Regions from separate parts of the Kineococcus esterisolvens genome, predicted to be linked through region 2. Evidence: riboswitches for the same ligand, from Rfam matches in the RefSeq annotation. Region 2 holds a riboswitch; each other region holds the start of a gene.
The links. Region 2 has a riboswitch for S-adenosylmethionine ahead of ACRYR8_RS01700 (class I SAM-dependent methyltransferase). Riboswitches for the same ligand answer to the same signal wherever they lie in the genome.
Positions count from the first base shown of each region.

Region 1: it holds a riboswitch for S-adenosylmethionine, as region 2 does, so the genes downstream of both, ACRYR8_RS00475 (sulfite exporter TauE/SafE family protein) here and ACRYR8_RS01700 (class I SAM-dependent methyltransferase) in region 2, are expected to answer to the same signal.
Region 3: it holds a riboswitch for S-adenosylmethionine, as region 2 does, so the genes downstream of both, ACRYR8_RS00505 (sulfurtransferase) here and ACRYR8_RS01700 (class I SAM-dependent methyltransferase) in region 2, are expected to answer to the same signal.

Region 1 covers NZ_JBJLRI010000001.1:102,656-105,920, reverse strand. Annotated here, with positions in the region: gene ACRYR8_RS00480 (nitrite/sulfite reductase) at 1-912, opposite strand, end outside; SAM riboswitch class IV at 1,177-1,292, shown strand; gene ACRYR8_RS00475 (sulfite exporter TauE/SafE family protein) at 1,324-2,229, shown strand; gene fdxA (ferredoxin) at 2,226-2,552, shown strand; SAM riboswitch class I at 2,612-2,704, shown strand; gene ACRYR8_RS00465 (methylenetetrahydrofolate reductase) at 2,760-3,265, shown strand, end outside.
Region 2 covers NZ_JBJLRI010000002.1:147,397-150,661, reverse strand. Annotated here, with positions in the region: gene acs (acetate--CoA ligase) at 1-925, opposite strand, end outside; SAM riboswitch class I at 1,084-1,170, shown strand; gene ACRYR8_RS01700 (class I SAM-dependent methyltransferase) at 1,179-2,018, shown strand; gene ACRYR8_RS01695 (ROK family protein) at 2,070-3,245, opposite strand.
Region 3 covers NZ_JBJLRI010000001.1:110,281-113,545, forward strand. Annotated here, with positions in the region: gene cobA (uroporphyrinogen-III C-methyltransferase) at 1-1,030, shown strand, start outside; gene ACRYR8_RS00505 (sulfurtransferase) at 1,132-2,040, opposite strand; SAM riboswitch class I at 2,383-2,476, opposite strand; gene ACRYR8_RS00510 (FxLYD domain-containing protein) at 2,563-3,195, opposite strand.

The sequences.
Region 1 (3,265 bases), on a different contig from region 2:
CCGGCGGTAGCCGTAGTCGCGGAAGATGCTGACGACGCCGTGCCACACCTCCGCCGCCTCGTCCGGGGCGACGAAGGCCCCCAGGCGCTGGGCGAGGTGCGCGCTGGTGGACAGGCCGCCGCCGACCCACAGGTCGTAGCCGGCGCCGAGCTCGGGGTGGACCACCCCCACGAGGGAGATGTCGTTGATCTCGTGGACGACGTCCTGGCTGGGGTGGCCGGTCACGGCGGTCTTGAACTTGCGGGGCAGGTTCGCCAGTTCCGGGTCGCCGATGAACCGGTCCACGATCTCGGTGATGACGGGGGTGGGGTCGATGACCTCGTCGCGGGCGATGCCGGCGACCGGGCTGCCCAGCACCACGCGGGGGGTGTCGCCGCACGCCTCGGTGGTCTGCAGCCCCACCGCCTCCAGCCGCCGCCAGATCTCCGGGACGTCCTCGACGCGGACCCAGTGCAGCTGGACGTTCTGCCGGTCGGTGATGTCGGCGGTGTCCCGCGCGAACAGCGTGGAGATCTCGCCCACCACCCGCAGCTGCTCGGTCGTCAGGGAACCCCCGTCGATCCGCACGCGCAGCATGAAGAACTCGTCGGACAGCTCCTGGGCGGACAACTGCGCGGTGCGCCCGCCGTCGATGCCGGGGCGCCGCTGCGTGTACAGGCCCCACCAGCGGAACCGGCCGTTGAGGTCGTCTGAGGCGATGGAGGAGAAACCCTCCCTCGCGTACACCTGCTCGATGCGCTCGCGGACGTTCAGCCCGCTGTCGGCCGCCTTGAACTCCTCGTTGTGGTTCAGCGGTGCCGTGCCGTCCACGCGCCACTGCCCGTTCCCGCCGGGGCGGGGGGCTCGCGGTGCACGGCGGGGTGGCGGCGGGACGGTCTGCGGGGTGGCGGTGGGACTGGCTTCGGGTGTCATGGAACCTCACGGGGGAGACGGGTGCTCCTCGTGAGGAGACCCTCAGCTGGTGGGCTGCAGCGAGCGACCGGAGCGGCAGGCGTAGGCGCTCTGCAGCCGCATGAGGTCGACGTACCGGCGCGAGATCAGGCGCACGGCAGAGGGCTGGACCACGTGACCACGTTAGGGCACGAGCGCGGGAACTCCAACACGTCCGCCGGCCCGCGCGCCGCGCGCACCACCGGGGTGTTGACCGGCGGTCGAGGGTCCTCTACCGTCAGCAGCGGTCACGAGTGCCAGCGCGAAGCCCCGGCTCGCTGGTCGGCAACCCTCCTTTCGCGGCGGGGTGCTCCGGGTGAGGACCTGGCCGTTCGCCGCTCGGCGTCCGGCAAGCGCGGACCCTCGGGTCCACGGACGACGGATGGACCGCTCGTGCACAAGTTCGCCCTGCTCGCTGTCGTCGGCCTGCTGGCCCAGCTGGTCGACGGATCCCTCGGCATGGCCTACGGGGTCACCTCCACGACGCTGCTGCTCGTCGTCGGCGCCAGTCCCGCGGCCGCGTCCGCGACGGTGCACCTGGCCGAGATCGGCACGACCCTGGCCTCCGGTGCGGCGCACTGGCGCTTCGGCAACGTCGACTGGCGCGTCGTGGTGCGCGTCGGCGTCCCCGGGGCGGTGGGCGCGTTCGCGGGCGCGACGGTCCTGTCGTCGCTGCCGATGGAGGTGGCCGCCCCGGTGATCAGCACCCTGCTGCTGCTGCTGGGCGTCTACGTGCTGCTGCGATCGGCCGTCGCCCGCTTCGACGAGCGTTCCCTGCACCGGCCGCTGCGACGCCGGTTCCTCGCCCCGCTGGGGCTGGTGGCCGGCTTCGTCGACGCGACCGGGGGCGGCGGCTGGGGGCCGGTGGGCACCCCGGCACTGCTCGCCTCCGGCCGGCTGGAACCCCGCAAGGTGATCGGCTCGGTGGACACCAGCGAGTTCCTGGTCGCCGTCGCCGCCAGCGCGGGGTTCCTCGTGGGCCTCGGTTCGCAGGGCATCGCCTGGACGTGGGTCCTGGCGCTGTTGGCCGGTGGGCTGATCGCCGCGCCGATCGCGGCCTGGCTGGTGCGGCACGCACCGCCGCAGGTGCTGGGTGCCGCCGTCGGCGCCGTCATCGTGCTCACCAACGCCCGGACGCTGCTGCGCAGCGACGCCGTCGCCGCCCCCGACGCGGTCCGCTGGGTCGTGTACGCGCTCGTCCTGACCGCCGGCGCCGTCGGCGTCGCCCACTCGGTGCGCCGCCACCGTCGGCGCATCACCAGCCCCACCCCCGAGAGCGAGAGGAGCGGCGCGCAGTGACGTACGTCATCGCCCAGCCCTGCGTGGACGTGAAGGACAAGGCCTGCATCGAGGAGTGCCCTGTCGACTGCATCTACGAGGGCGAGCGTTCGCTGTACATCCACCCCGACGAGTGCGTCGACTGCGGGGCGTGCGAGCCGGTGTGCCCGGTGGAGGCGATCTACTACGAGGACGACGTGCCCGAGCAGTGGTCGGCGTTCACCGCGGCCAACGTGGAGTTCTTCGACACCGTCGGCTCGCCCGGTGGTGCGGCGAAGATGGGCCTGATCGCCGCTGACCACCCGGTGGTCAGCGCGCTGCCGCCGCAGGGCGAGGGGCACTGAGCGCCCCGGCACCAGGCGAACACCGGCACCACCAGCACCACGGCACCACCAGCACCGCCACCCCATCCAGAGCGGCCGAGAGTCCTGGCTCGACGACGCCGCAGCAACCCCCCGGTCCCCGGGAGCGGGTGCTTCCGCCAGGTCGATGGAGTCGACGATGTCCACCCACCGCCCCACCTCCCGCCCCGCCGAGCACCGCGCGCGCCGGTGACCGTCGGCGCACTGGTCGCCGGCGCCGCCGGGCGGCCGACCCTGAGCTTCGAGTTGTTCCCGCCGCGCTCACCGGCGGCCCGTGACGCCCTGCACGGCACCGTCTCCCGCCTGGCCGCCACGGGCCCGGACTTCTTCTCGGTCACCCACGGCGCGGGTGGCGGCACCCGCGACGCCGGCTGCGAGCTGCTGCGCCACCTGCGCCGGGAGACCCGGGCGGTGGCCGTGGCGCACCTGACCTGCGTCGGGGCCACCCGCCGGCAGGTCGTGGACCTGGCCGAGGAGTTCTTCGCCGCGGGTGTGCGCGACGTGCTCGCCGTGCGCGGGGACCCGCCCTCCGGGCGGATCACCGAGCCGGTCCCCGACGACGCCGTGCGGCGCGCCTGCGACCTGGTGGAGCTGGTGCACGTCGCCGACCGGCACCACCGCGTCCGGGCCGGCGCCGCCGTCCTCCCGCTGAGCGTCGCGGTGGCCGCCTTCCCCTCCTCGCGGCGCGCCGGCGA
Region 2 (3,265 bases):
CCAGGTCCGCCTGGCACCAGTAGACGTCGTCGTCCTTGACGTCGAACACCGCCCAGTGCGACCAGGAGGTGTGGGTGAGGTACCCGCCGCTGGTGTGCACCAGGCCCTTCGGCTTCCCGGTGGTGCCGGAGGTGTAGATGATGAACAGCGGGTTCTCGCTGTCGAAGCTCGGCGCGTCGTGCTCGGTGCTCTGCCGGTCCACGACGTCGTGCCACCACACGTCGCGGCCCGGCGTCCACGGCACGTCCGGCGTCAGGTCCCCGGTGCGGCGCAGGACGAGCACGTGCTCGACGTGGTCGAGGCCCTCGACGGCTGCGTCCGCGGCGCCCTTGACGGCCACCGCCTTCCCGCGGCGGAACTGCCCGTCGGTGCACACCAGCAGCTTCGCGCCGGTGTCCTCCACCCGGAAGCGCAGCGCCTCGGCGGAGAAACCCCCGAAGACCAGGCTGACGACGGCGCCGATGCGCGCGCACGCCATCGTCGTCACGATCGTCTCCGGCAGCACCGGCAGGTACAGCACGACGCGGTCGCCGTGGCCGATGCCCAGCTCCTGCAGCGCGTTGGCCGCCCGGCACACCTCGTCCTGCAGCTGGGCGTAGGTGATCGTGCGGGAGTCGCCCGGCTCGCCCTCCCAGTGCAGCGCCACCTTGTCCCCGCGGCCGGCTGCGACGTGCCGGTCCACGCAGTTCACCGCGACGTTCAGCTTCCCGCCGACGAACCACTGGGCGGTGGGCAGCGTGGAACCGTCGAACACGGTGTGCCAGGGCTCGTCCCACTGCAGCCGCCCGGCCTGCTCGGCCCAGAACGCCTCCGGGTCCGCCGCGGCCCGCTCGTACTCCTGCGGCCCCACGTTGGCCCGGGCGGCGAACTCCGCCGGCGGGGGGAAGACCAGGTCGTCGCCGGCGGGGACGGGGGCGGTGCTCATGCGGGCGGGTCCTCCCGGGGGGGGGTCGTGGGTCCGGCGGTCAGCGTACCCAGCGGGTGGGGACGTCCCGCCGGTCGCGGTGGCGAACCGCAGGACGGGGGCAGGGCGGGGGCGTGAGCTGCCCCGGCCCGTCCCGCACGGCGTGCCGTACCCTGCTCGGACCATCCAGAGCGGCCGAGAGACCTGGCTCGACGACGCCGCAGCAACCCCCGCGCGGAGGGTGCTCACGCCAGGACCGATGGGAGAGCGCGCCATGAGCACGACGACGTCCGCCGGCGGCGGACCCGCCGAGGACGCCCTGCGCGAGGCGGCCGCGTGGTCCACCTGGCAGGAGTCGCCGTGGGGGCGGCTGCGCTACCGGGTGCTGGCGGCCCTGCTGCGCGAGCGGTGCGCACAGCTGGGCCCGGCGCCGCTGCGGGTGCTGGACGCCGGTGGCGGCGACGGCCGCGACGCGCTGCAGCTGGCGCTGGCCGGCCACGAGGTGACGGTGCTGGACACCTCCCCGGACGTGCTCGGCGCCGCCCGGGCGGCCGCGGCCGCCGCCGGGGTGGCCGACCGCGTGCGCACGGTGGCCGCGGACCTGGAGGACCTGGCCGCCCTGGCCGCGCTGACCCGCCACCGCGCGGGCGGTTCGGGGTCCTTCGACGTGGTGCTGTGCCACGACGTGCTGCAGCACCGCGGCAGCGTGCAGCAGGTGGCGGCGGACGTGGCGACGCTGGCCTCCTCCCTGCGGCCCGGTGGGCTGCTCTCGCTCATGGCCCCCAACCCGGCCGCCGACGTCCTGACCGCCGCGCTGCGCGACGGGCCGGCGCAGGCGTGGGTCCTGCTGGACGCCGAGCGGGGCGAGGACCGGGCCACCGGCCGCTCCGTGCTGCGGCTGGACCCCGCCGCCGTCGAGGCGGCCGCGGCCGCGGCGGGCTGCGAGGTCGTCGGTCGCGCCGGGGTCCTGACGGTCACGACGCTGCTGGAGGACGCGCAGCGGGCCGACGAGAACTCCGTCGCCGACCTGGAGGAGCTGGAGGTCGAGCTCAGCCGCCGCGAGGAGTTCCGCCGGACGGCGCGGTTCTGGCACCTGCTGGCCCGCCGGCGCTGACGGCCGCGCCCCCCACGTCGCCGCGGGTGCCGGCACCGGCACCGCCCGCCCTCACCGGCGGTGCCCCAGGACGAACGTGCGGATCGCGGTGACCGCCGCCCCCCGCGCCCACTCCGGGAAACCCGTGTGCTGCACGGCGACGTCGAGCTCGGAGGCGCGCGGGTTGCGGTGCGCGCGGATCCCCGCGCGCACCGCCTCCCGCCCCACCTCCGCCAGCCCGGCGTTCTCCCCGGACACCAGCACCGTGCGCGGCATCGTCAGGTTCCCGATCGCCGCCACCAGGACGCCGAGCGCGCGGGCGGAGTCGTCGACCACCCGCCGGGCCAGCGGCTGGCCCGCGACCGCCAGGTCCAGGACCTCCGTGAACCCCACGGGGCGGCGCAGCGCGAGGCCGGCGCGGACCTCGACCGCCTGGCGGGTGAGCATCGCCTCCGCGCAGCCGGTGTGCCCCTCGGGGCAGAGCGGCCCGGTCGGGTCCAGCGGGAAGTGCCCCAGCAGGCCCACCCCCGCGTCGGGGTGGTCCACGACCTCGTCGTGCACGACGAGGCCGTACCCCACGCCCGTGCCGATCGCCAGGACCGCGAAGCGGTCGCAGCGCCGGGCCGTGCCGAACCACTGCTCGGCGCGCGTCAGGGACAGCACGTCGTTGTCCACGACGACCGGCACACCCAGTTCCGCCTCCAGCGAGGGACCGAACGGCACGGACTCCCACCCCAGGTACCGGGCGGAGAGGACCTCCCCGTCGGGGGCGACCCGCCCGCCCAGCCCGACGCCGACCGCGCGCACCCCCGGGCGGCGCGGACCGGTCAGGTCCGCGAGCGAGCGCACCAGGTCGCCGACGACGGCGACGCAGGTGGCGGGGGAGCGGTCGGGCAGCGGCGCCTCCAGTTCCGCCACCACCCTCGCCCGCAGGGTCGTCAGCACCGCGTAGGCGGTGTCGGCGGTCAGCTTGACGCCCGCGAAGTGGTGGCCGTCCTCCTCCACGTCGAGCGGGCGCGTCGGCCGGCCCGACGTCGGGTCGAGGGCGCCGGGGGTCTCCACCAGCAGACCGGAGTCCAGCAGCGGGCGCGAGAGCCGCGTGAGGCTGCCGGGGGAGAGGTCCAGGCGGCGGGCGAGCTCGCTGCGCGGCAGCGGCCCGTCGAGCAGGACCTCCAGGGCGATGCTGTGGGCCGGGCCGGTCAGCGGCGTCCAGGCGGTGGCCGGTCGCCCCGGTGTCGTCGTGGTCATCCCGCTCCTCCGCTCGTCGC
Region 3 (3,265 bases), on a different contig from region 2:
GGTGCGCTGGCGCGAGGGCACCCTGCGCGCCGGTGACCTGGACGGGGCCTGGCTCGTGCACGCCGCCACCGGCGACCCGCGCGAGGACGCCGCCGCCGCCTCGCTGGCCGAGGCGCGGCGGCTGTGGTGCGTGCAGGCGGGGACCCCCGGCGCGGGTACCGCCGCCGAACCGGCCGTCGTGCGCCGCGACGACGTCGTGGTCTCGGTGAGCGCGGGCGCGGACACCGGACGGGCCAGGGCGCTGGCCGTCCACCTCGGGCAGCGGATCGACTCGGGCGCGGCACCGCTGCGCCGGCACCGCCGCACCCGCGGACGCGTCGTGCTCGTCGGCGGCGGCCCCGGCGAGCCGGAGCTGCTCACCCTGCGGGGACGGCGCCGCCTGGCGGAGGCCGACGTGGTGGTGGTGGACCGCCTCGCCCCCACCGCCGTCCTCGCCGAGCTCGACCCGGACGTCGAGGTCGTCGACGTGGGCAAGACCTCCGGGAACCACCCGGTGCCGCAGGAGGAGATCAACCGGGTCCTGGTGGACGCCGCCCTGGCCGGGCGCACCGTCGTGCGCCTGAAGGGCGGCGACCCCTACGTGCTGGGCCGCGGCGGCGAGGAGGTGCTGGCCTGCCGCGCCGCCGGCGTCGACGTCGAGGTGGTGCCAGGCGTCACCAGCGCCTTCGCGGTGCCCGCCGCGGCGGGGATCCCCGTGACGCACCGCGGGGCTGCGCGCTGCGTCACGGTCCTGTCCGGCCACGAGGACCTCGACGGCGACGACCTGGGCGCGCTCGCCCGCCTCGCCGGGACCCTCGTGGTCCTCATGGGCGTCGCGGCGCTGGACCGGCTCGCCGCCGACCTGCTGGCCGCCGGCCGCGACCCGGCGACCCCGGTCGCCGTCGTGCAGGACGGCTGGAGCCCCCACCAGCGCACCACCACCGCACCGCTGGCCGACATCGCCCGGGTGGCCCGCGAGGCCGGCGTGCGGGCACCGGCCGTCGTCGTCGTCGGCGAGGTCGTCACGGCGCTGGGACCCACCGGGCCCTGAGCGTTCCCGAGCCGCCCCGGACGCGGGAGGACGGCCCCTGCGGGGTCCGGCGGCACGAGGCCGCGGGACCCGCAGGGGCCGTCGCGGGGTTCCCGGAGGGCTCAGCGCTCGCCGGGCTCGGGACCCACGACGATGGGCGCGCGCACCGCGTTGCCCCACTCCGTCCAACTGCCGTCGTAGTTGCGGACGTCCTCCAGCCCCAGCAGGTGCGTCAGCACGAACCACGTGTGGCTGGACCGCTCACCGATGCGGCAGTAGGTGATGGTCTGCGTGGTGGGGGTCAGGCCCGCACCGGCGAAGTAGATCTCCTCCAGCGCCGCGCGGTCCTTGAAGGTGCCGTCCTCGGCGGCCGCCTTCGCCCACGGAACGCTCGCCGCGCCGGCGATGTGACCGCCGCGCAGCGTGCCCTCCTGCGGGTAGTCGGGCATGTGGGTGCGCTCGCCCGTGTACTCCGGCGCCGAGCGCACGTCCACGAGGCCGCCACGGTGCTCGCGCACGTCGGGCGCGAACGCCCGCACGCGACTGTCGTCGCGCTCCACCACGGGGTACTCGGTGCGCTGGCGCTGCGGCACCTCGGTGGTCAGCTCACGTCCCTCGGCGGCCCACTTGGCGCGACCGCCGTCCAGCAGCCGCACGTCCTCGTGGCCGAACAGGGTGAACACCCACAGCGCGTACGCGGCCCACCAGTTGCTCTTGTCGCCGTACAGCACGATGGTGTCGTCGCGGCTGATCCCCTTGGCGGAGAGCAGTTCCGCGAACGCCGCGCCGTCCAGGTAGTCGCGGGTCACCGGGTCGTTGAGCTCGGTGTGCCAGTCCACCTTCACCGCGCCGGGAACGTGACCGGTCTCGTACAGCAGGACGTCCTCGTCGCTCTCGACGACGACCAGGCCCTCCCGGCCCAGGTTCTCGGCGAGCCAGGCGGTGCTCACCAGCTTCTCCGGGTGGGCGTAACCGGCGAACTTCTCGTCGGTGGTGTCGGCGGGCACCGCGGTGGACGTGGGGGTCGACATGCGTTCTCTCTCCAGGGCGTGACGTGGGGCTTCCGGCCGCCGTGCAGCGGCCGGGCGGGTGGGGGTGCTCCCGCCGGAGCGGCCTCGTGGAGGCCGTCGGCCGGGGCACCGGCGGGCGGGGGGGGGGGGGGGGGGGGGGGGGGGCCCCGCGGCCGGGCGGCGGGGGGGCGCGCGGCGGGCCGGGCCCGGGGGGGGGGGGGCCCCCGCCGCCGCCCCCCCGCCCCCCCCCGCGGTCCGGCCGGGTTCCGCAGCGGTCAGCGACAGGCCGCGGAACCGCGCCGGCACAGGTCGATGTGCCGGCGGGAGTGCAGTTCGGTGGTGCGGTCCTGAGTCATGCCGTGCCCTCCATCGGTCCTGGCGGAAGCACCCACGCCCTGCGGGAGGGGGGTTGCTGCGGCGTCGTCGAGCCAGGTCTCTCGGCCGCTCTGGATGGTCGTGGGCCACACCGTGCCCGTTGCGCAGGCACGCTGTCAACCTCCTCGTGCTCCGACCCGGCGGAGCGACCCGCCGCTCCCGCGGTGCTCAACCGGCGGCGCTCACGTCCTGCGTCACCTCGAGGACCCGGCAGGCCACCGCCCCGGTGACCCCGCTGCCCCGCACCGCGACCGTGACGGTCTGCCCCGGGGCGAGGCCCGCCACGTCGGTGCGCCCCTCCCCGAGGGTGGCGTCGGCGGCGTCCACCCACTCCACCGCGACCGACAGGCTGCGCGTGCGTTCCGCGGTGCCGGTGACCGACACGGTCGCGGTGGCCGTCCCGGACGCGCCCGCCTCGCCGCAGGAGAGCACCTCGACGCCCTCGGGGGACCCGGAGGGGCGCGTGCCCGCCGCTCCCCCGGCGACCGGCCCCGCCGTCCCCCCGGGGGGCTCCTGCGCCTGCTGGACCACGTCCCCGCGTGCCTCGACCGTGACGGCCACCACCGCGGCGACGGCGCCCGCGGACAGCACCAGCCCCGCACGGGCCGCCCGGGAGGTGCGCGCGCGCCGCAGGGCAGCGGCGGCGACGAGGAGGCCCAGCACCGCCAGGACCAGGGCGAGCACGTGCAGCCGCGGCACGAACGCGACCAGGGCACCCGCCACGGCCAGGACCACGGAGGCCAGGGCGGCGCCGCGCGCGCGGCCGTCGGTGGGTGGTGCCGATCGCGGGGTCGTGGTCACGGTGCGTCCCGGGGCTCGTCGTCGTGCTCCTGGCCCTCCCAGGGTAGGCACTGCGGCGACGGACACCACC